2 regions of the Teredinibacter franksiae genome follow, and region 2 is predicted to be linked to the other one. Evidence: predicted binding sites of a transcription regulator. Region 2 holds the regulator's gene; the other holds the start of a gene.

Region 1 (11,060 bases), on a different contig from region 2:
ACCCAACTAGCCCAGTTCTTTCTGGTACTCCGCGTTTCAACGGTGCTATCTCCATGATTTTCTCTGAAGATATTGCTGGTGTAGGCCTTGATGGTGGTTATTTCAACGCTATTGGTGGTACAGCTATTACGGCTTTTGCGCGTGATGGCAGCATCATTGGTACGGTTGCTAACGAAGGTTTGGGTATTGAGTTCTTAGGTCTGGTTTCTGATCTGGGTAATGAAATTGCTGGCCTGCAGTTTAGTTTGGTTGGTGCTGAGCCTGCTGGTTTCGCTATCGATAACCTGCGTTTTGGTTTTGCTGACCAAGTTATTGCTGATGTACCTGAGTCAAGCTCTCTCGCGCTGTTGGGGTTGGGTTTGTTGGGTCTTGGTTTTTCTCGCAGACGTATTCGTAAGTAGTTATATACTTTTACTCTAAAAAACTGCGTAGTTTTATACTGCGCAGTTTTTTTTTGCTCTATCTTTAAGTTTGCTAAACAAACACACCCTGCACAAACCAGCTTTTATTGAGTTGGTCATAAAATATCCATAGCCTCAGGTGGTCATCACGCCGGGCAATAAAGTAGTCGCGGGCGGTAGGCGATTGCCACCAGTTACCCTCAATGCGCTCTGGCCCCTGTAGTAATTCTAAACGACCGCGCCAGAAAAGGTATTGCTGGCGTTGCTGTACCGGCAGAGGGGGCTCAAACAGCCAGCTTGGGCGCACGGCTGTTGTAGTCGGGGTGGGGCTAGGTTTAGTGTTGTGGGCTATTGAGACTTTCTTTTGGCTTTTTTCCGGAATATGACTGTCGGTGCAGGCTATCTTGAAGAGCGCATCTTCGCCCAATCGTGCCTTGAGTTTTGCTGTGGTTACGGTGAAGTCATGGTTGAGTTTATCTCGCCGGGCGCTAGTGTCGCCGTCAAAATTTAGGCTGTGACTGCTGGCGTGTAATGGCATGCTGTTGCTACACCGTAGTTCCAGAGTATCTACCTCAAAATTCAGTGTCTGAGCGTCTAATTGAATGCGGGAAAGTTCCAGCAGTAGGGGCCATTGGTCTTGGTTTTCACTGGTATGAACCTCTAATTGCTGCTTGTGGTGATAAATATCCATTAATACCCAATCAATACTCTGGCACTGACGTTGGCGGTTGTATAAATAGCGACTTAGGTTCTGCAGCAGGTATTCCATGGGGGGCATGAGTTGTGCGCTGTTCGTTATGGGGTAGTCAAACTGAATGCTATCGTGAAAAAATTCTTCGGGTTGAAAAAGGGTTGTCGGTTTTTCAAAAAGGCTGGGTTGCAGGGTTACCTGATCGATATCGAAGATGTCGGCTATTAGCTGAGAAAATGCCTGGCCCCAGCGTTTACGGAAGCTCGCTAGAGATTGAGTATTAATTTGCCGCACAATATCACCCAGTGAATTAAACCCAGATTTTTTTAACGCGGCTATATGCGTCTGTAGTTGGGTGTTTGAAATGGTGTGTTGTGGGCACTGGGCAAGCAAGGTACTGTCGAGTGTTTGCAATTGTTCGATAACATCTGTGCGCGTGTGTGGTTTTTCGTTATCCGGTATTTTTTTTTGTTTATCAAACGATAATAACCAGGCCGCTTTGCTGGTATGGCCTGTACCTAGGCAGTAATGAAAATTAAATGTCTGCAGTTCCTGCTGTATTAAAGTAATAATGTTACCTAGCCCTTTAAAGAGCGTGAGTGAGCGGGAAACTTCAATGAGTAATCCGCTGTGGGTATTAGGGTTTGGCGTTTGCTTTTCAATGTAGGGTGTAAAGCTATACAGCGTATTGGCTAGTTGGTGAATGGCCGCTTTTTCTATTTGGATGTCGCGCTCCAATAACTGGCTCTGTACTAATATTTGAGCCGTTGTTACCGACATATGTTGTTTTATACCTTGGTTAACGGCATTCGGATTAGCACAAACAACCTGTTGCTTGTGGGTAACAATAATAGCGGTGTCGGCGCCTTCATTTATGCGGCTGTTAACGGCAAATACTTCTAGTGGCAGTAATGGAAAGCGGAGGGCGATCCAGGTTTTGGCGACGTTTTTTTTGTTGGCCACAGCGGTTACCCCTAATAATAGCGGCGTTTTAAGGGTTGCTTTTCCGTGCGAATGGGCACAAGCGTTTGGTGTGGATGGTAAATGGGAAGTAAAGGTTCGTTAATGGCGGCAGGCTGAAGGGGGTTTTTGTCGCTCGTTAATAGTGGGTGTGGAAGCAGTGCCTGCCAGGATTTTGGTAGCGGAATTAGAGCTGGCTGAGTTTTATTATGCTGTAATTGACCCCGCTGCTTTAGCAGGGTAAGGCTTAAATTTTCTTTTCCTAAGGTGACCTCTAAGCGTAGAGCCGCAGGTGAGCTTTGTTGTTGTGCCTGCGTATGACGGAAAATAAAATACAGGCCAGTGCCATTGGTTGTTGCCAATTGGCACTTGCGTAACTCACTGTAATTTAGGGCCTGTTTAGGCTGCCATGCCATTATTACGCTGCAGCTACTGGCGCGGGCTAGCTCAACAAAGCTGACAATAAAGTCGGTTTTATTTTTTACCCGAATAATCAATAATTGCTCGAGTGTAATCCCCAGTTGCGACAATCCTTGCGCAAAGGGCAATGCGGGAGGGTTCAGTAGTACGGCGTAGGTGCTGGTGTTGTTCAGGCATCGCTTTACGGCAGGCGACAATAATAGCCACTCACCTCCGCTGTTGGTGGTCTGACACATACTAGGCGGGTAAATTTCAACCAGGCTACCAAGCGGCCAGCCGTTGTTAAGTAGCCGATTATTAAGTTGGCTATGACCGGTATCTATCACCTGCCGTACCGTTTTTTTCTGGCCGTGGCCGCGCCATATATCGTCGCGTTGGAGCAATTGCTCCAACGTTGGAGGTGCCTTTTGTTGTGGGCATTGGTTCCTCATGGGCTCAAACAGCCTTCTTTGTTTCTATAGGGTGAATGTGGTGTGGAGCACGGGGGCTTATCTCTTTACTTTGTGTGCCGTGATAACTGTTTGTATATACAGTATACCCGTATTATTGATCAGGCAAGTATGAATTTTAATATGGTACGTTTTGGGGTGATAATGGTGCCTAGGTAAGATATACCCAGAACCCTATTCAAAGAGAGCCATAATGACCAAGCTATACGGGGCAATAGAAGCGGGCGGCACTAAGTTTGTTTGTGCGGTGGGCACGGGGCCGCAAGCGCTAGAGGAGATTCGTTTCGCTACCACTACGCCGACAGAAACTCTGCAGCGAGCGATCGAATTTTTTATGCCCTACAGGGCTGAGCTCAAATCTTTGGGAATAGCGAGTTTTGGCCCTATAGACCTAAACACTCAATCCCGCTCCTGGGGTTATATTACCTCCACACCCAAGCCAGGTTGGGGCAACATTAATGTTGCTGGCGCCTTTAGTGCGTTGGCTGTTCCTATCGCGTTTGATACGGATGTGAATGCAGCGGCCCTCGGTGAGGGTTGCTGGGGGGCGGCTCAGGGTCTGAGTGACTATCTCTATATCACCATCGGTACCGGTATTGGCGGTGGTGCGGTGGTAGGCGGCAGGTTACTGCACGGCCTAATACACCCAGAGATGGGCCATAGTTTTTTACCTAAGCTGGAGCATGATGGCTACAAAGGTCGGTGCCCCTATCATGCCGACCGCTGCTTTGAGGGGTTAGCCTCCGGCCCCGCGATTGAAGAGCGCTGGCAGGTCTCTGGTGTTGAACTACCCACCGACCACCCCGCTTGGGAGATGGAGGCCGAGTATATTGCTATGGCTTTGTCCGGGGTCACATGCACACTATCACCGCAGCGTATTATTGTGGGTGGTGGGGTTATGGGGCAACCGGCGTTGATTAATCGTGTACGCGACAAGCTGCAGGGGTATTTGAACGGTTATATTCAACATCCGGCTATTATTGAAAATATGGAAAATTATGTGGTATTACCTGGCTTGGGAAATAGGGCGGGTATCCTTGGTGCTTTGGTATTGGCGAAGCAGGCGGAGACATAAGCCGTTTGAGTTCTCAGGTGAGGCGCCATAAACGGTACGAAATAGAGAGGTTTGAATGTCGAAAATCAAAGTGGATCACTTTTCTGATGTGCTCTGTATTTGGGCCTACGTGTCACAAATTCGGGTAGAAGAATTACTAACCGAATTTGGTGACAAGGTAGAGGTGGATTATCACTTTTTCCCTGTGTTTGGTGATGTTCCTGGGAAAATGGAAAAAAGCTGGGGTGATCGTGGAGGCATCGAAACCTATAATGCCCATGTACAATCTGTTGCGGATAAATTCGACCATCTCGATATTCATCCAGATGTCTGGGTAAAGAACACCCCGCAATCATCACTGCCGGCGCACCTCTTTCTTGCCGCAGCGAAAATGGCCGAGTTATCGGGGTTGGCAAGGGAGGGGCCTTTACCCAATTTATGCAAAAAATGCGAAGAGCATTCTTTGTTGAGGCGCGAGATATTTCCAACCGCATGGAGCTGTTGGCCATTGCCGAACAGTCGGGTTTACCTATCGATGTTATCCGTACCAGTGTCGATAGTGGAAAGGCCCATGCCAGCATTTGCAGTAATATGTATAAATCGGTGGAGCTGGGAGTTAAATCTAGCCCTACGCTTATCTTCAATGAGGGGCGGCAAAAACTTTCGGGCAATGTAGGGTATCGCATTATTGAGGCGAATATTCGCGAGTTGTTGGAAAACCCTGCTGGCCAGCAGTCTTGGTGTTAAGGGAACTGCCGAGCAAGCTTAAGTTGAAATGATGGCATTAAATAGCGGTTAAAAATAAAAACAAAAATAAAAATAAAAATGGGAAATTTGGAGTGAAATATTATTATTCGATTTTAATTTTGGGATTGTTATCTTTTATACCGTCACTGGCTATTGGTGAAGTTGATCTGGAGGCCTACGGTAAGCTAGAGCAAGTAAGCGACGTTAGTATTTCGCCCAATGGTGAGCTTATTTCCTATCGGCGCACAGAGTCAGACGATAGAGATTTTATTGTGGTTTACTCGTTGAAAGAAAAAAAAATGATTGCAGCCGTGGATGTGAGCGAGATTGATCCTCGCTGGCAGTATTTTTCAAATAACGATTTTTTAATACTTGTTGGCTCTAAGCATGTGAAATGGAGGGATTATAAGCACGATTTTGATGTGAGTACGGCATTTAGCTTTGACATTAAAAATAAAGAGGTTTTTCAGCTCATTAGGTTGGGAGAAAATATATCGGGAAAGCGCCGAGTGGCAGAGGGTCAGTCGGGGTTGGGGCGTGTGGCGGGCAAGTCGGTTAACGGTAAAAAGCTGTATATGCCAGCGTACGTAGCCGAATCTGATCTCGATTACGCACCCAATTATTCATTGCTAGAGATCAATATCGATGGCAAAGGTAAGCCGCGAGTGGCAACTAGGGGAACTGACCATACCCGAGATTACTTTCTGGATAGTGAAGGTAATATTCTCGCCCGCGAAAACCGTAATGATCGAAATAATGTGCACAGCGTCGAACTGAAAGAGGGGCGTAAATGGCGAACGCTGTACAGTTATGAGGCCGAAATACCCACCCACAGTTTTATTGGTTTAAATAGTGACTTTACGGCACTGGTGTATAGCCGAAATGACGATGATGAAAGTTTTTTGCAGCTTTCGTTAAAAGATGGAAGCGTTACACCACTGGAAGGGTTTGATGCCGCTAAAAACACCCGTGGCGTGATAAAAGACCATCATGGAGTGGTGGTTGGTGTAGCCTATTCGGGCTTAATACCAGATTACCACTTCTTTGACAGAGCCTTACACAAGCGAGTTCAGGGTATTCTGGGCAAGTTTGAAGGGCACTCCGTCTATCTCAGCAACTGGACAAACGATTGGAAGCACATTGTTGTGCGTGTAGAGGGCTCTTTGTACGCAGGCGATTATTTTCTGTTTACAGAGGGGCAGTCCCTTAAATCTATGGTTAGCTCACGCCTAGACATAGCATCGGAGGATATCAACCCGATAGGAAAGGTAACGTATAAGGCGCGAGATGGACGCGCGATTCCCACGATACTGACATTACCAAAAGCAAAAATGGGGAAGTTAAAAAACCTGCCAACAATTATTATGCCCCATGGCGGTCCAGCAGCACAGGATGTTATTGGTTTTGATTATAGGGCGCAGGCATTGGCGTCTCGTGGGTATCTGGTGGTTCAACCGCAATTTCGTGGCTCTACCGGTTTTGGCCAGGAGCACTATAAAGCGGGTTGGGGGCAGTGGGGTAAAGCCATGCAGGACGACCTAACCGATGGCGTGAATTTTTTCGTAAAAAAAGGCTATGCCGACCCCGCGCGGGTTTGTATTGTAGGGGCAAGTTATGGCGGTTACGCAGCCCTTGCTGGTGCAGCCTTTACGCCGGATTTATATCAGTGTGCTGTATCCATTGCCGGGGTGAGCCATTTACCCAAAATGCTTAAAGCCGATAAAAGCCGTTATGGGAAAAAAAGCTGGGTGCTGGATTATTGGAATCGCAGTATTTTAGATGGCGATTACAGTAAAGATATTTTGAAGGAAGTTTCCCCCTATTATTCGGCCGATAAAGTAAAAATTCCTGTTCTTCTTATTCACGGTGCGGACGATACAGTAGTGGAATACAGCCAGTCTAAACTGATGTATAAAGCGATGAAAAAGTCTGGCGGTAATGTGAAATTGATTAAGCTTAAAAATGATGATCACTATCTGCAGGATAGCGCTACACGTATTCAGGCACTAAAGGCGTTGGTGGGGTTTGTTGAAGCCAATATTGGGTCGTAGATACAGTGGTTTTTCTGAGGAGGTAGTAAAGGTGCCCTAGCGAGGGCTAGAGATTCAAAAGCCGGCGCAAAAACCGCCCTGGCTTTATCTTGCGGCCGCTAGTCCGCTATGGATGAGGACCCGCGGTATACGGCCCCCTTGCTTTTTTCTCGTGGTTTTAGCTGGTAGCGCGCAACGCCTTTCACTGTGAGCGCATAAATTGTCACATTGCGGTAGCCCTGAAGGGTAACAAATTGCTGCAGCTGAGAGCGGAAGTGCGCACACTGCTCGGTAGGCAGTACCATGCGAATTTGTACCAGTTCGTGGTGAAAGTTGAGATGTTGTGCGTTCTGATCGTCGTCTCCGGAAAATAATTTGGTATAAATCACATTAGCGCCCGGAATGCCAATACTTAGAATGTAATCTAAAAATTCGTCAGCATGTTTACGTGGTATTAAGGCGCACAGCGAGCTGCTTTTTTGTGTATCTGCCTGTTCTTTAGATCTTTGATTTTTGTCCAGTAGCGTAGCTATAGAGCGGGTATCTCGCCAGTCTGTACTGCCCATTAGTTGATCAACGGCCGCGGTTATTTGTTGGTTGGAGGCCAAGCGACTTTTATTGCTTATGGAGGTTGGTAAATTTACCAATCCGTGTTCAATGGATATTTCGAATACAATTCCGCCGCCAAGGGTATTAATTCGCCCTGCAGATACCAGAGCTTCCTTTACCCGCTCTCTGTCGATGTCCTCCACTAATACCATAACCACTTCTTCGTAAGGCTTTTTGGTGATTTTCAGCCAACTAACTCTGTCCCGCGTACCACGACCTTCAACGAAATAGACAATGGGGCCGTGTGAACCCGCTTGCATTGCGGCTTTGATCGCGTTGTCTGTTCGTCCGGATTGAACCAGTGCGTAGAGTGCGTAAAGATTATTTTTTAAACTAATCGCCGATGTGTCTTGTAGGCTCCTTTCTTGTGTTTGGCTTCTATCTATCAATAAATTGAATTCGGAATTGGTAGAGAAATAGGAGCACTGTGTGCTGAATATTGCACCGGAACCCGGTAGATGTAGGTCATTGACCTCTATGCAAAATTGTACAAACGCACTAAGGTCTTTATCACAGACAAGAAGCTGTAAGTATTCACACTCTGGGTTCATTGTAGGTAAAAAAGCCTGGAACCAGTGTTCTCTAATCATGGTGCCACGGCAGTCAAATTGAATTACTTTATAGGGCCACTGGCTTAAAACCTGCTTTAAACAATTGTGTAAGCGAGCTTGAGGAATGATCAAGCTCACCACGGAAAAGCCGGTTTTCTCAATAAACGCTGCCATCATTGATCTCTATTTATTCGTGCAACAATAAGCCCAACGCTGAGCACGGTAATAATGGGGCCGACCGATGCGAGAGCTAAAATGCCAAAACCATCGGATACACCGGGTACCGCAGCACCTACCCCCAAGCCCATCGCCAAAACTAGGGGTACGGTAATGGGGCCGGTAGTTACACCCGCTGAATCCCAGCCGAAATTGACAAACTCTTCAGAAGACCACCAAGTAAGAAGTAACAATAAAAGGTAGGGCGGAATTAAGAGGTTTATCAGCGGTAAATTGAAGGCGATTTTGGTTACGCCCGTAGCAATACCCATTCCAACACCGAAGGCAACGGAGTGCATAAGTAGGCGTTTTTTAAAGGCGCCTACGGTCACTTTCTCGACGGTGTTACCTAGTGCGTTCAATGCAGGCTCTGCCAAGGTGGCGCCATAACCGAGGAAAAAACCAAAAATAATAGCGATAACTTTTCCTGTTGCTTCAGTATCAAATTTAGGCGGTACAAATCCACCACCTTCAGCGCCCCATGGTGTTAGGCTTGCGAATGCTGTGGGAATATTGCCGCCCAGCTGTGAACCCAGAGGTGTTAATCCTAAACTCAAGCCAAGCATGAATAAAGTCATGCCGATGAGAGCAAAGGCAATACCGATTTTAATTTCCATTGCTACTTTGAGTTTTTCTTTGTTGAGCCGCAATATAAGCCACAGGGATGCCACCAGGAATATACACAGTGGCACAATCGCTCGTATAGAAGCCATTAAAGATGATTGAAGGTCTTTAGCTATCTCAACGGCTGGGTTCCAGGTGTCTTTGCTCATTAGGGCCGGAATGGGGGATGGGGTTTTTGTTAGCACAATTTGTGCATTCGAAATAACAATTTCGCCATCGACCAATTGCTTGGTGCCACCTCGATATTCAACTTCATATTTAATATTGAAGTTGTCAGAATCGGCATAACGGCGATATTCTTCCTCACTAAATAACGTGTTGGTGTTCAAGCGCATATTGGGCTGGTCACTTTTAATGGTGGTTGCCAGCGTTTCAATTTTGTATTCGCCTGTATAGTTTTCTGCACCTATATAATCGTTATTAAAATAGTGATAAAAGCTGAGTAATAGCACCGCAATAATCGGAAATAGTGAGGCCAAAGTGACAATGCCAAACCCGGCATTACTGGTATCACCATCACCTAGAATACGGCAAACACCTATGCCCAGCGCTAGCACAAGGGGAACGGTTACTGGCCCGGTGGTTACGGCTCCACAGTCCCAGGCAAGGCCTAATACCGCCTGCAATTGCGGAATGGTGTTGGCGAATAGCGTAAGCACTATCAGTAATGCCACTATCGGTAGTACCAGAATTTTAAGGGACCAGTTGCGGTAAAAACGCAGCACGCCTAAAAGTACCGCCAAGCCAACACCAATCCCCACAACACTTACCAGCTCACCGGTGAAATCGTTTAGCAAGCTGAATAGCAAGGGTGTTTGTTCGGCACGAACGCCGGCTCCTGCCGAGCGTAGTACCGCAATGGCTGGTTCTGCAAAGGTGGCGCCTACGCCCATTACAAATGAAAACAACAGCACGCCCCAAAGGGGTGTATTACGGGGTAGAATTGCACCAATGGTTTCACCCAGAGGCATCAAACCCAGTCGTAGGCCTTCCATAAAGAACATTAGCCCGAGCACAACGATAAAAATACCCACAGAAATCATTGTGGTGTAAACAAGAGGTAGGCCAAGAACCAGAATTTGAAAAATTGCCAGGTAAAAAACGATAAACCAAATACTCTTTACTTGGCTTAAGAAGTTATCTGCGATGTAGGGCCAAAGAATGCTGAGTTTTTCTGAGAGGCTTAACTCAATATGCAGGTCTGGGTTTTTCAACTAGAGTTCCTCGCGGAGATGCTGGCTTACAGATTACTGGTGTATAGATTTTAGTATGGATCAGGCAGATATGCCGGAGTGCACGATAACGTAAGAATAGGATAGGTGCCAGTATTTTGAGGGAAGGCTCTAGGGTGTCGATGTCGATCGTTTTTGACGGTTGTAGTGAGAACGAATTATCTGCTTGGAAGGGCAACCAGCCTACTTCTGCGCAGTTGACCTTACACTAAGGCCTGCCTGATCGCGCAGAGGCTAAAATCAATTAATAGAGGAGCCCAAATGGAAGTTATGGCGCGTTCGAGCACAGGCGGTAGAGGGTGTATGTTGATGCCCTTGCGATATGGGGTGGTATTGATACAGATATCGTTTATTAGGTGTTGGATTGTTGCTGGTGTAACCAAATCGTCATAATACCCTCATGTTTCTGTCACAGTTCGGTGGTAGTTTGGCCTTCATTGGAGGGCTGAGCATGCGTGTTTTACAGAATATACATCAAATTGACTTAGCTACATTCGACTGGTGTTTACGTCGTAGGCATCGCGAATTGGCGGTTGTATTAAGTCGGTATGTTTCTAGGACGGCGGACGGGCCTGTGTACGGGGTTCTGGGTGTTGTCTTTATATTGTTAGGTCAATGGCATATGGCGAAGTTAATGGGCGTTACATTTCTTGTAGAGCGTGTGCTGTATTTAATCTTTAAATCGTCTTTTCGTCGGAATCGCCCTGCGGTAGCTATACCTGGATTTACAAGTGAGGTGACGCCTTCTGACCAGTTCAGTTTTCCATCAGGACATACTTCGGCTGCTTTTTTAGTGGCTTGTGCTTTGAGCGCTGAATTTCCATGGTTAATCTGGGTTCTATACCCTTGGGCCGCGAGTGTAGGCGCTGCACGCGTTATGCTCGGTGTGCATTTTCCAACGGATGTAATGGCGGGTGCATTGCTCGGGCACTCTATTTGTGTTTTGGCAATGAGCCTTCTTTAAATTAATTGAGGTGCGCACAGGAGAACTCAATGAAAATACTCTACGGTGTTCAGGGGACGGGCAACGGTCACTTGAGTCGTGCGCGTGCTTTAAATAAATACCTATGTGAATA
Region 2 (11,060 bases):
GCGACGGATTTGGATCGTGAGGGAGAAGCCATTGCCTGGCACCTGCGTGAAGCCATTGGCGGCGACTCGGACCGATACCGTCGTGTAGTCTTCAACGAAATCACTAAGTCCGCTATTCAAGAGGCCTTCAAAGAGCCTGGGCGCCTCGATATTGCGCGTGTGAATGCACAGCAAGCTCGCCGCTTTCTCGACCGGGTGGTGGGCTATATGGTCTCGCCGCTACTGTGGGAAAAAATTGCGCGTGGGCTTTCCGCCGGGCGAGTTCAGTCTGTAGCCGTTCGATTGGTGAGCGAGCGTGAGGGTGAAATTCGTGCATTTATCCCAGAGGAATACTGGGAGATTAAAGCTGAGCTAGACACAGCCAAGGGCGAACGAGCCAAATACGAGGTCAGAAAATTTCAAGGGAGCGCCTTCAAGCCGGTAAGCGAACAACAGGCAATGACGGCAACAGCGGCTCTTGGAGAAACCGGTTATTCGGTAACCGAGCGTGAAGATAAGCCAACTAAATCCAAGCCCAGTGCGCCATTCATTACCTCCACCCTTCAGCAGGCGGCGTCTACCCGTCTTGGCTATGGGGTGAAAAAAACCATGATGATGGCCCAGCGTTTATACGAGGCGGGCTACATCACCTACATGCGTACAGACTCCACCAATCTAAGTAAGGACGCCGTAGAGGCCTGTAGAGACTTCGTGCAGCAGGAGTATGGCGATAAGTATCTGCCGGAGAGCCCCAACGTTTACTCCAGTAAGGATGGCGCTCAGGAAGCTCACGAAGCTCACGAAGCTATCCGGCCGTCTGATGTCACGTTACGACCTGTTCAGTTAAAAGGTATGGAGCGGGATGCTGAACGCCTTTACACGCTAATCTGGAATCAATTTGTTGCCTGCCAGATGACACCCGCTGAATTCACCTCCAGTTCGCTGGTAGTAACGTCGGGTGATTACGAGTTGCGCGCGCGTGGACGCGTTATTCGCTTTGATGGCTTCATGAGAGTCATACCGCCAACCGTCAAAAAAGAGGAGGATGCAATACTTCCCGATGTGAAAGTGGGTGAAACGCTCAACCTTCACCAGTTGCTTCCTACTCAACATTTCACCAAACCTTCCGCGCGATATACCGAAGCTAGCTTGGTTAAAGAGTTGGAAAAGCGCGGAATAGGGCGCCCCTCGACCTATGCGGCCATTATTTCCACGATCCAGGATCGTGGCTATGTGCATGTGGAAAATCGTCGATTTTACGCCAATAAAATGGGCGACATTGTTACCGAGCGACTAGTAGAAAGCTTTAGCGACCTGATGGACTACAGCTTTACCGCGAATATGGAGCAGTCTCTCGACGGTGTGGCCGACGGGCGAAAAGACTGGCTGGAGTTACTTAATGAGTTCTACAGCGATTTTACGGTTAAGCTTGAGCAGGCTCAAAATGGCGAAGATGGTATGCGCCGAAATGAGCCTGTTGAAACCGATATCGACTGCTCAAATTGCGGTCGTAAAATGCAAATTCGTACCGGTAGTACGGGTGTATTCTTGGGTTGTTCCGGTTATGCGTTGCCACCGAAAGAGCGCTGTAAAAATACAATGAACCTTGTTTCGGGTGATGAAGCCGTTAACGTCGACGACGACGAAGAAGCCGAATCTCGCCAGCTGCGGCAGAAGCACCGTTGTAAAACCTGTAATACCGCGATGGACAGCTATCTACTGGATGAAACGCGAAAATTGCATATCTGTGGTCGTAATCCAGATTGTGATGGTTATGATGTTGAGCTGGGGACGTTCAAAATTCGCGGGTACGATGGCCCGGTAATTGAGTGTGATAAGTGTGCTAGCGATATGCAGCTCAAGTCTGGTCGTTTTGGTAAATATTTTGGTTGTACCAGCGACGAATGTAAAAATACGCGTAAATTATTGAGAAGTGGTGAGGCTGCCCCCCCTAAAATGGACCCGGTGGATATGCCCGAGCTGATTTGCGAGAAAGTCGACGATCATTACGTGCTCCGCGATGGCGCTAGTGGATTATTTCTGGCAGCAAGCCAATTCCCTAAGAATCGGGAAACGCGGGCGCCGTTTGTTAAGGAGTTGCTCCCTCATAAAGAAGAGATCGACCCTAAATACGATTTTCTCTTTTCTGCCCCAGCGCAAGACGACAATGGTGTCGACACTCTCGTACGCTATAGTCGTAAAACTAAAGAGCAGTATGTTCAATCTGAAGTTGATGGCAAAGCGTCGGGCTGGAAAGCGTTTTATGAAAACGGTAAGTGGGTTGTAACGGCAAAAGCAGCGGCGAAGAAGAAGGTCGCGCCAAAGCGCAAAGCAGCCGTTAAGAAAGCCAAAAAATAAAGTGGCTGCTTGATGTCTGCAGAAGATTATCGAAGGAGTGTGGACAGGCAGCTGGTATTTTCCCGCTGGCAGTTAGATGTCGCCGAGCAGGGGCCTAGCGCCCTCAGTCGGCAGAGCTGCATGCAGGCGGCCGTCCTCCAGTTGTCATGTGCGCTGGATTGCTACCTTTCAGAGATTACTCCACGGTCTTCAGGCTCAGGAGGTGGTTTCGCTCAACGGCTGGCGGCTCTCGATACAACGGTCGATTTTCGACTGCAGGAACTGAGGTTGTATTTAGGTGATGCGGGTTCCTGGTTGAACGATTTGTTAAGCCTTGCCAATTCCTGCACTGAAGTGCCTTTGGCTGAATCTGGGCTTGCCCAGGCTGGTGATAGAATTGGTGGCAACGGCCTCATTGCAAGCACTGCCGAGCAACGGCCAATAGGCTGGGATTCAGTGGATGTTCGCATACTTGGCCAAATTCTTGAGTCCTTTCAGCAAATTGTGACTCGCCACAGAGATCTATCGATCGAGCAATAAACGCGATACTTAAGCCTTTGCTCTAGTGGTATAATGCGTGCCAGTAAACGAATTAACCGGCAGATAGAGTTAGTGGATCGCATGTCGACATTGTATGAAATTGTAGAATTGGAAAATGGCGATATCGCATTGCAGCGTGCAGATGCCGAGGGCTCAGAGCCTTTGGTGCTAATTAAGTTTTCCGAAGAGTCACTTTACTTTTTGAATGAAGCAAAATTTGATGTGGCAAAAGCCATGATAGAAGCTGGCCTTGAAGCTGCAAGCGATATTCAGGAAGAGGTAGTTGAAGAGGGTCATGGGCAAGAGCAAGAAACCCCTTTAGATAATACGCTTCACTAAGATTACAGCCGCTATTAAGCCCCGCCAAGCCCCGCCCCGTATTAAATCTCGCATACTAATCGCTGTTATGGCTGCACTTTTTTGAGTGATTCTGAGATTTAATGACGCGATCGAAATATCAAGCCTCGGCAATTTCCCTGGCGACAAGCCGAATCGAAATTATCAAAATCCAATTTAGATAGGTGTTCAACGTTGGCCACCACGGTAGAGCTGGTGCCATTGGATAAAGCTTCCCATAGCACCCAACTCACGTCTTTCTGGTTAACGCGAACGACTTGCACGTTTTGTAATTGGAATCCGTAGGTGGAAAGGTCAGCTTTGCTGATTTCAGTTGTGGTAATCCAAGTGAGCCATCGATTTTGTGTTTGATGGCTCAAGTGTGCAAGCATCGGCAAAACCATTTCAAAATTACCGATAAAATCGCTTCCGCTAACAGGGAGCACAATTTCAGTCAGGCCAGAGGACTTTTTTTCTGGTGGCTGCGGTTGCGTTGCCGGGCTAACCGGGTGGGCGTTTTTCGCTACTGGATTTGCCATAATGTCCTACCTTTTAGCTACGGCGAATTACGCCGACACTTAAACCTTCAATCGAGAAGTTTTCATCGCGAAGATCAACTTCGATAACGTTAAAGTCGGGGTTTTCGGGCCAAAGTTCTACTGTTGCGCGATTGCGTTCACGCTTAAAGCGTTTAACGGTTACCTCGTCTTCAATGCGGGCGATAACAATATCACCGTTTCTAGCCTGATCTGTTTTATGCACCGCCAGCAGGTCGCCATCGAGAATACCGACATCCTTCATGCTCATACCGTGAACGGTAAGTAGGAAGTCAGCACGTGGAGTGAAAAAGCTGTGGGGAATGTCGCAATAGTCTTCGATATGCTCTTCAGCGAGGATGGGGCTACCGGCTGCTACACGACCTATAAGCGGCAAGCCTGACTGTGTGTCGGGCAGGCGTATTCCGCGAGAAGCACCTGCGATCATTTCGATTGCGCCTTTGCGGGCAAGTGCCTTTAGGTGTTCTTCAGCAGCGTTTGCAGACTTGAAGCCCAGTATTTCTGCGATTTCAGCTCTTGTAGGCGGGTAACCCGTGTCCTGAATGTGTTCTTTGATGAGTTCTAGAATCTGTTGTTGCCTAGCGGTAAGTTTGATCATTTTTCCCCCAATTTGGTGCGCGAACCAAAATTGATGTTGATGTGACGTAGTAGGGTCTGTTTGCATGTACAGTATGTGGGATTATATACAGTATTGTCCAGCATGCAACCTTTTAACGCTAATCCAGCCAAGGTAAGGCTCAGGTTGGTGGTGTTGTGGATGTGTCTGTTAAACTTAAGCTCCTTGTATGGAGTAAGCAATGTCTGAATTAAAAAAATCTAGGTTTCCTAATATCACCCTTGGTGTAAAAGGGAAGCTTGCTAGGTTAAAAGAGAGGGTTGATATTCGTATCAGGGAAAAAGCGATAGCGCGCGCCAAAACACGCATATACTTACATGGGAAAACACCAGACGATTACGCCCCTGAAATATTAGAAACTATTGTTAAAGAGGAGGAGGACAAGTTGAAGAGTGAACTGAAAGATCGGTCGATTATTGTACTTCTTGCCGCTTTGGGGTTGTCCTTTTGGTCATAAATTCCTATGTTTAGGTTTCTCGCAAAATCCTTTGTTGCCACGGTTTTTTTCAAGCGTTACCGGCGGGCAATTATTTCTACGCTCTCTCTGTTTGTGTTTTATTTTGTCGTTTCGCTGGTGCACGACGATTATTTTGTTTACGCGCGGGCGGTGGAAAAAGAGGGTGCTCTGGCATGGGCATTTCTAGTGAAGTGGGCTGTTCTGTTTTTAGGCACAGGTATTTACTACTTGATTAACTTCCCTTTTTTACAGGTCAAAAAAAAGCACGGTCAACAGGGCTCGGCTTCTGTGGAGGAGCACAAGGAGGAGGCGAAGCCAGCTGAGGAGGACCCATTTTCGACGATTCGAAAAAAGAAGGTGCTGAAAAGTAAAGGTGATTTTAGCCTGAAATAACAGGCCGATGAACCGCAACGGGGCGATGATTGCGGTTGGAGCTAATGTTTTGCATAGCGGTATCCATGTGCGGGGTGCGCGCTTGGTTTCTTGGCTGAGCTATATCGGTTAATTACATAAAATCATCGAAACCTGAGAAAGGTTCCGGTTCGATAAGCTCTAGAGGATTGCTGTAGCTGTTGTTAATATGATTTGGGCTGTCTTCCCAAGGGTCTGAGTAAGACGCGCCATAACCCGCATTCGCATCTTCCGGTGCTGCAGCTGTTACTATGTGTAGTTGCCCCCAGGATTCAATTTCAAACTCGTCAATATCGCCATCGGCATACTGTACTTCAATTGTGCTGTTGTGTTCGTCTACGGCAACAATTTCGAAAACCTGCATGCTTGAGGTGTCTTGGTACCAGTTGCCTACGGTTGGGAATATCTTGGCCATGTGTAAACTCCGTTATTGCTACTTTAAAACTAACACCTTCCCGCATGATTCGCACGGTGTTGGGTCTTACTAGGGTGAAAATTTAAAGGGTTAGGGGTATGATGAGGATAGTGTTGTAACAGATTGATTTTTGGCGTTTTTTTTGGGGAAATGTTAAGCGGGCCCTAGTGTTTATAAAATTTGCTGCTATAGAGACCGTGCCGTAAATACTAAAATAATCTATTCAAACCCATCCGATTTTTTGGAAGCAGGCAAGATTGCCTGCGATCCAGCCCTCATTACTAAGATTCAGCGGAGGATTCAAACAATGGCTCAAGGCGAAACTGGGGAAAAAATTCTTCATGCGGCAGGTATTCTATTTGCAGAGCGAGGGTTCGCAGAAACCTCTCTACGCACCATTACAGGGATGGCTGAAGTCAACCTGGCGGCAGTCAATTATCATTTTGGTTCGAAGAAAGAGCTTATTCAGGCGGTATTTACCAGCATTTTAGGGCCTTTTTGCAAAATGTTGGATTCAGAAATTACAAAGCTAGAGGCCGATACCGCCGGTGGTACTCCGACTGTTGAGCAGGTTCTGATTTGTGTGTCGAATGCATTGCTTAAAACGCCAGCCGAAACGGGCGTTGGGGTTCAACGTATTATGAGGCTGCTAAGTTTGGCGTATACACAATCACAGGAGCATTTGCGTAAGCATCTTGTCGCAAACTTTGGAGAAACTTACGCCCGCTGTTCAGGATTATTACAAGCGTCTGTTTCAGGTTTGACGCCTGTTGATTTTTACTGGCGGCTGAATTACATGCTCGGTGCGGTTATATTCACCCTTTCAAGTTATGAGTCACTTAGGGCTATTTTGAATAGCGATTATGGCCAAGACAGTGGTTTGGAAGATGTTCTTAATTCAATGATCCCATCGCTAGCCGCCATTTTAAAGGCCCCCAGCAGCAAAGGTTAAAATGTTTACTGAAACTACTCTTGGCCCCGTTGTAATCGATATTGCGGGGACATTCCTCGATGATTCGGATAAGGAATTACTTTCCAACCCTTGGGTTGGCGGCGTTATATTGTTTACGCGTAATTATTCTTCTGTTATTCAATTACAGGCGCTGACATCTGCGATAAAAGCGATTAATGCCAATTTAATAATTGCTGTGGATCATGAAGGGGGGCGAGTTCAGCGCTTTCGCGAGGGTTTTACCCGTATTCCAACTATGCAGTCGGTAGGTAATCGATTTTTGATTGATGCCGTTGAAGGTTTGCGCTGCGCCCGAGAAGCTGGGTGGCTAATGGCAGCGGAGCTAATTGCGAGTGGTTTGGATATTAGTTTTGCACCTGTTTTGGACGTGGATGAGAGTCTTAGCGATATTATCGGTGATCGCAGTTTTGGCGTTAGCCCAAACGTTGTGGTACAGGTTGCAAGGGCATTCATGGCTGGAATGAAAGAAGCCGGGATGGCAAATACGGGAAAACATTTTCCCGGTCATGGTGGTGTTAGAGCGGATAGCCATCTGGAGCTGCCGGTGGATTCACGCGAACTTAAGGCTTTGGAGTCTCGCGATATTGTACCCTTTAAGGCGCTTGGAGCCGAACTCGATGCACTTATGCCTGCGCATATACTTTTTCCTGCAATCGATGCCGAGCCGGTTGGTTTTTCTTCGTGGTGGATACGTCAATATCTGCGACAAGAACTCCAATTTAAAGGCGTTGTTTTTAGTGATGATTTATCTATGGAAGGTGCCACCGGCGCTGGAGGTTATGGTTCACGTGCACTGGCGGCGCTGTCTGCAGGGTGTGATGCAATATTAGTGTGCAATAATCGCGACGGTGTTTTAGAGGTGTTGCATACCTTGTCGACCAGCTTAGATAAGGTTCCTGCCTCTCGGTTGGAATCGATGTCTGCAAATGTTACCCAGGAATGGGGAGCTTTACGTCAATCTGAGCGCTGGAATGGTGCTCGAGAAATTCTTCAAAATTTGTAAAACGAGTTTGTTATGGATGCACTGTTTGAAAAAATTAATCGTTTGTATGTAGCGGGTGTCGGCAAAGAAAACCTTTGGGTCGTCGACATGTTTGTTGTTGTTCTAGTTACTTTATTGGTTGCAGCTATTCTTGGTCGGTTTTTACAAAAGCTGGAGGCTAAATCGCTACAGACAAAAACTGTTTGGGATGATGCGTTGATTCGCTCGTTACAGCGGCCGGCAAAGTGGTTGGTTTGGGGGGTAGGTATAACCACTGCCGCCGATATGGCCAGTACAGCTTCGTCGTCATTGATCCTAGATTCGGTCGACAATGTGCGCCACATAGGCATCGTTTTTATTGTTGCGTGGTTTTTGACGGGTTTTATCAAGCAAGCAGAATCAAATTTGATGGATCCCGATTATAGTCATAAGCCAATGGATCGTACTACGGCTATGGCGCTGGGCAAGCTTTTGCGCGTGTCGGTTATTATCACCTCTTTACTGGTTGCTCTTCAGGGGCTTGGGTATAGTGTCTCCGGCGTTTTGGCATTTGGTGGTATAGGTGGTATAGCGGTTGGTTTTGCCGCAAAAGATTTGTTAGCCAATTTTTTTGGCGGCTTGATGATTTATCTGGATCGCCCATTTGCCGTTGGTGATTGGGTTCGTTCTCCCGACAAGGACATTGAGGGCACAGTGGAAGATATAGGTTGGCGTTTAACGCGTATCCGAACCTTTGAAAAACGACCGCTTTACGTACCTAATGCAACTTTTACCCAGATATCGGTCGAGAACCCATCCCGAATGTCCAATCGTCGCATCTATGAAACCGTCGGTATACGCTACAGCGATGTGTCAAAAATGGGTGATATTGTGAGTGAGGTTAAAAGCATGCTGCTTGCCCATGAGGCGGTGGCTACGGATTCTACGATTATTGTGAATTTTAATTCATTTGCCTCCAGTTCATTGAATTTCTTTGTTTACTGTTACACGCATACGACTGACTGGGTGAAGTTCCATCAAATAAAGCAGGATGTACTGTTAAAAGTTGTCGGTATTGTCGAATCTCATGGAGCAGAGTGTGCCTTTCCTACCACTACGCTACATATTCCTGAGCCTGTGAATGTTCAGGCGCTTGGCCCTGAAACCGGCGGCATGGTGGCTGACTAGTTATGGATAGTTTGTTGGCCCAAGCGGACACATTATATTCTTATGAGCAGTCGGTAGCGGCAATAGAGGTATTGTCGGATGTGCTAAATAAACATTTTGAAAATTTCAGTGGTGAAAAAATTGTCGCGCTAACGTTATTAAATGGCGGCATCGTTTTTGCTGGAATGTTATTGCCGAAATTATCTTTTGCTCTACAGCTCGATTCCGTTGGTGTATCACGCTACAGGGAGCATGAAACCGGTCGTGATTTACGTTGGCATTCTAAGCCTAGAGCTTCTTTAGTAGGAGCAAACGTTCTGCTCCTTGATGATATTTTTGATCAAGGTATTACGCTAGAGGAGGTTAAAGCTTGGTGTGTTGATCAGGGGGCCAACTCTGTAGAGAGCGTTGTACTTGCCTGGAAGCAATTGGAAGAGAGTGAGGGTGAAGCCTGCAAAGCTAAGCCAGATTTTTATGCGCTAAGTATACCGGATAAATTTGTGGTGGGCATGGGAATGGATTTCGCTGGTAATTACCGAAACGCGCCGGGAATATTTGTTTTAAAAAAGTAAGTGCGGTTGAGTATAGTGAACATGAAAAAAATTGCTGTAATCGGTGGTTCCGGTTTTTATGAGTTCCCTGAGTTGGGGCGTAATGAATCGGTGAGCCAAATGACCCGTTTTAGTGATACTCCCATTGAATTACGCCGTGCAGTTTTAACCGGTCGCAGTGTTTTTTTTATGCCCCGACACGGCTCCGCTCATCATTGTCCTCCGCACAAAATAAATTACCGAGCCAATATTGACGCGCTGGCCGCGTTAGGGGTGGATGCGATTATTGCCGTTAATGCTGTCGGTGGCATTAGTGATGCGTGTGCACCTGGTAATATTGTGTTACCGGACCAGATAGTGGATTACACCTGGGGGCGAGAGGGCACTTTTTTCGATGAGTTTGAAGATGAAATGTGTCACGTCGATTTCTCCTACCCTTTACAGAGCAGTTTTCGCAAACAAATGTTTGATTGTTTGGGGCGGGAGGGCTTAAAGGTAATTAGTAATGGTGTGTATGGTTGCATGCAGGGGCCACGATTAGAAACCGCAGCAGAAATTCAGAAGCTTCAGCGCGATGGTTGTGATCTGGTTGGAATGACAATGATGCCAGAAGCTGTTTTAGCGCGTGAAAAAAATATAAGTTATCTTTCTATATGCGTTGTGTGTAATTGGGCCGCAGGAATTTGTAGCACGAAAAACACCGCTGAAGAGAACGATTCTCAGGTGGCACCATTATCCGTGGATGATATGAAAGCCGTTTTAGAGGAGAAAATCACAAAAGTTCGAACAGCCCTCATTTCGGCCCTTACTTTGGTCTAGACATTAATTAGATTTTACCTTAATGTCCTATGATCCTTTTTGGTGCTGCAGTCGGAATAAATTGACCACACATAACCCATACCGTGGTATGGAATAATAATGATGGTCTGATGTTGTTAGTTCCAGTGCACTGTCGGCCCTGTATATTTGGGCTGGGGATTTATCATTGGTTAACATAATAAAAAAGCAGACTTAAGAGGTGTGGACATGGCTGATAGAGAACTCGGCACTGTCAAGTGGTTCAATAATGCACGTGGTTACGGCTTCATAACGCGTGGCGAAGAAACAGAAGATATTTTTGTACACTATCGTAATATTCGGGGAGATGGATATCGCTCTCTCAGTGAGGGGCAAAAAGTAGAATTTGAGCTCCAAACTGGCGATAAAGGGCTGCAGGCAGAGGATGTTGCTTGCCTTTAAAGGCCTTTTAAATTCTTTTATGATTTCTACAACCGCTACAGGTTTTCGGTGTAATACTGAGAATCTGTAGAGGTGTGTAGCTCACGCTTTTCAATCAATGCGTTTTACAGGTGATTCGCGGGCTCAGCTTGTCTTAGACTGAAGCGTGCTTGTGTCTTATTACTCCTGCAATTCCGGTTCGGTCGTGAAGCGGATAATTTTTATCAATATCCCCATTCTGGGGTGGTCTATGTAGTGCAATTCTTCGCTGCGCATTCTGCGCTTCTGATTAAGCGAAATAATTTCTTTAATTAAAAACGGTTCGTCTGCGAGGCTGGTAAAGTTGTTCAGGCCAGTGTCTAGGTTGTGGCTGCTATTGCCTGTTGTAAAAGAGTCTTGCCCAGCTAAATCAATAACCAATGTTTCGTTGTTATCGGTAAGTTCGATCGCTTCGTCGAAAGCGGGCGTTTCAGTCGCGTTTGAGACTGTGGTTTCAATGGCTGTGGGGGGCGCTGGCAGTTCGGGCCAGTGCTCGCTCTGTT

What was found. The regulator LexA, encoded in region 2, represses DNA repair genes until DNA is damaged. The targets are predictions, from matches to a motif close to ACTGTNTNTANANACAGT.
Region 1: imuA (translesion DNA synthesis-associated protein ImuA) is a predicted target of LexA. The motif match lies at 2,989-3,006, and genes of this name have one in related genera.

The regions. Positions count from the first base shown of each region.
Region 1 is NZ_JACJUV010000003.1:83,982-95,041, reverse strand. It holds gene H5336_RS18720 (PEP-CTERM sorting domain-containing protein) at 1-401, shown strand, start outside; gene H5336_RS18715 (Y-family DNA polymerase) at 475-2,055, opposite strand; gene imuA (translesion DNA synthesis-associated protein ImuA) at 2,067-2,903, opposite strand; gene H5336_RS18705 (ROK family protein) at 3,115-3,996, shown strand; gene H5336_RS23120 (DsbA family oxidoreductase) at 4,414-4,722, shown strand; gene H5336_RS23670 (alpha/beta hydrolase family protein) at 4,815-6,773, shown strand; gene H5336_RS18690 (hypothetical protein) at 6,872-8,089, opposite strand; gene H5336_RS22720 (DUF1538 domain-containing protein) at 8,086-9,966, opposite strand; gene H5336_RS18675 (phosphatase PAP2 family protein) at 10,436-10,948, shown strand; gene H5336_RS18670 (MJ1255/VC2487 family glycosyltransferase) at 10,978-11,060, shown strand, end outside.
Region 2 is NZ_JACJUV010000001.1:259,103-270,162, reverse strand. It holds gene topA (type I DNA topoisomerase) at 1-2,337, shown strand, start outside; gene H5336_RS01070 (DUF6586 family protein) at 2,350-2,856, shown strand; gene H5336_RS01065 (hypothetical protein) at 2,938-3,195, shown strand; gene H5336_RS01060 (SulA-like leucine-rich domain-containing protein) at 3,294-3,731, opposite strand; gene lexA (transcriptional repressor LexA) at 3,745-4,347, opposite strand; gene H5336_RS01050 (dihydrouridine synthase) at 4,547-4,822, shown strand; gene H5336_RS01045 (hypothetical protein) at 4,829-5,215, shown strand; gene H5336_RS01040 (DUF6763 family protein) at 5,328-5,648, opposite strand; gene H5336_RS01035 (TetR/AcrR family transcriptional regulator) at 5,956-6,600, shown strand; gene nagZ (beta-N-acetylhexosaminidase) at 6,602-7,624, shown strand; gene H5336_RS01025 (mechanosensitive ion channel family protein) at 7,637-8,770, shown strand; gene H5336_RS01020 (phosphoribosyltransferase family protein) at 8,773-9,321, shown strand; gene H5336_RS01015 (S-methyl-5'-thioinosine phosphorylase) at 9,343-10,119, shown strand; gene H5336_RS01010 (cold-shock protein) at 10,327-10,539, shown strand; gene H5336_RS01005 (CsiV family protein) at 10,699-11,060, opposite strand, start outside.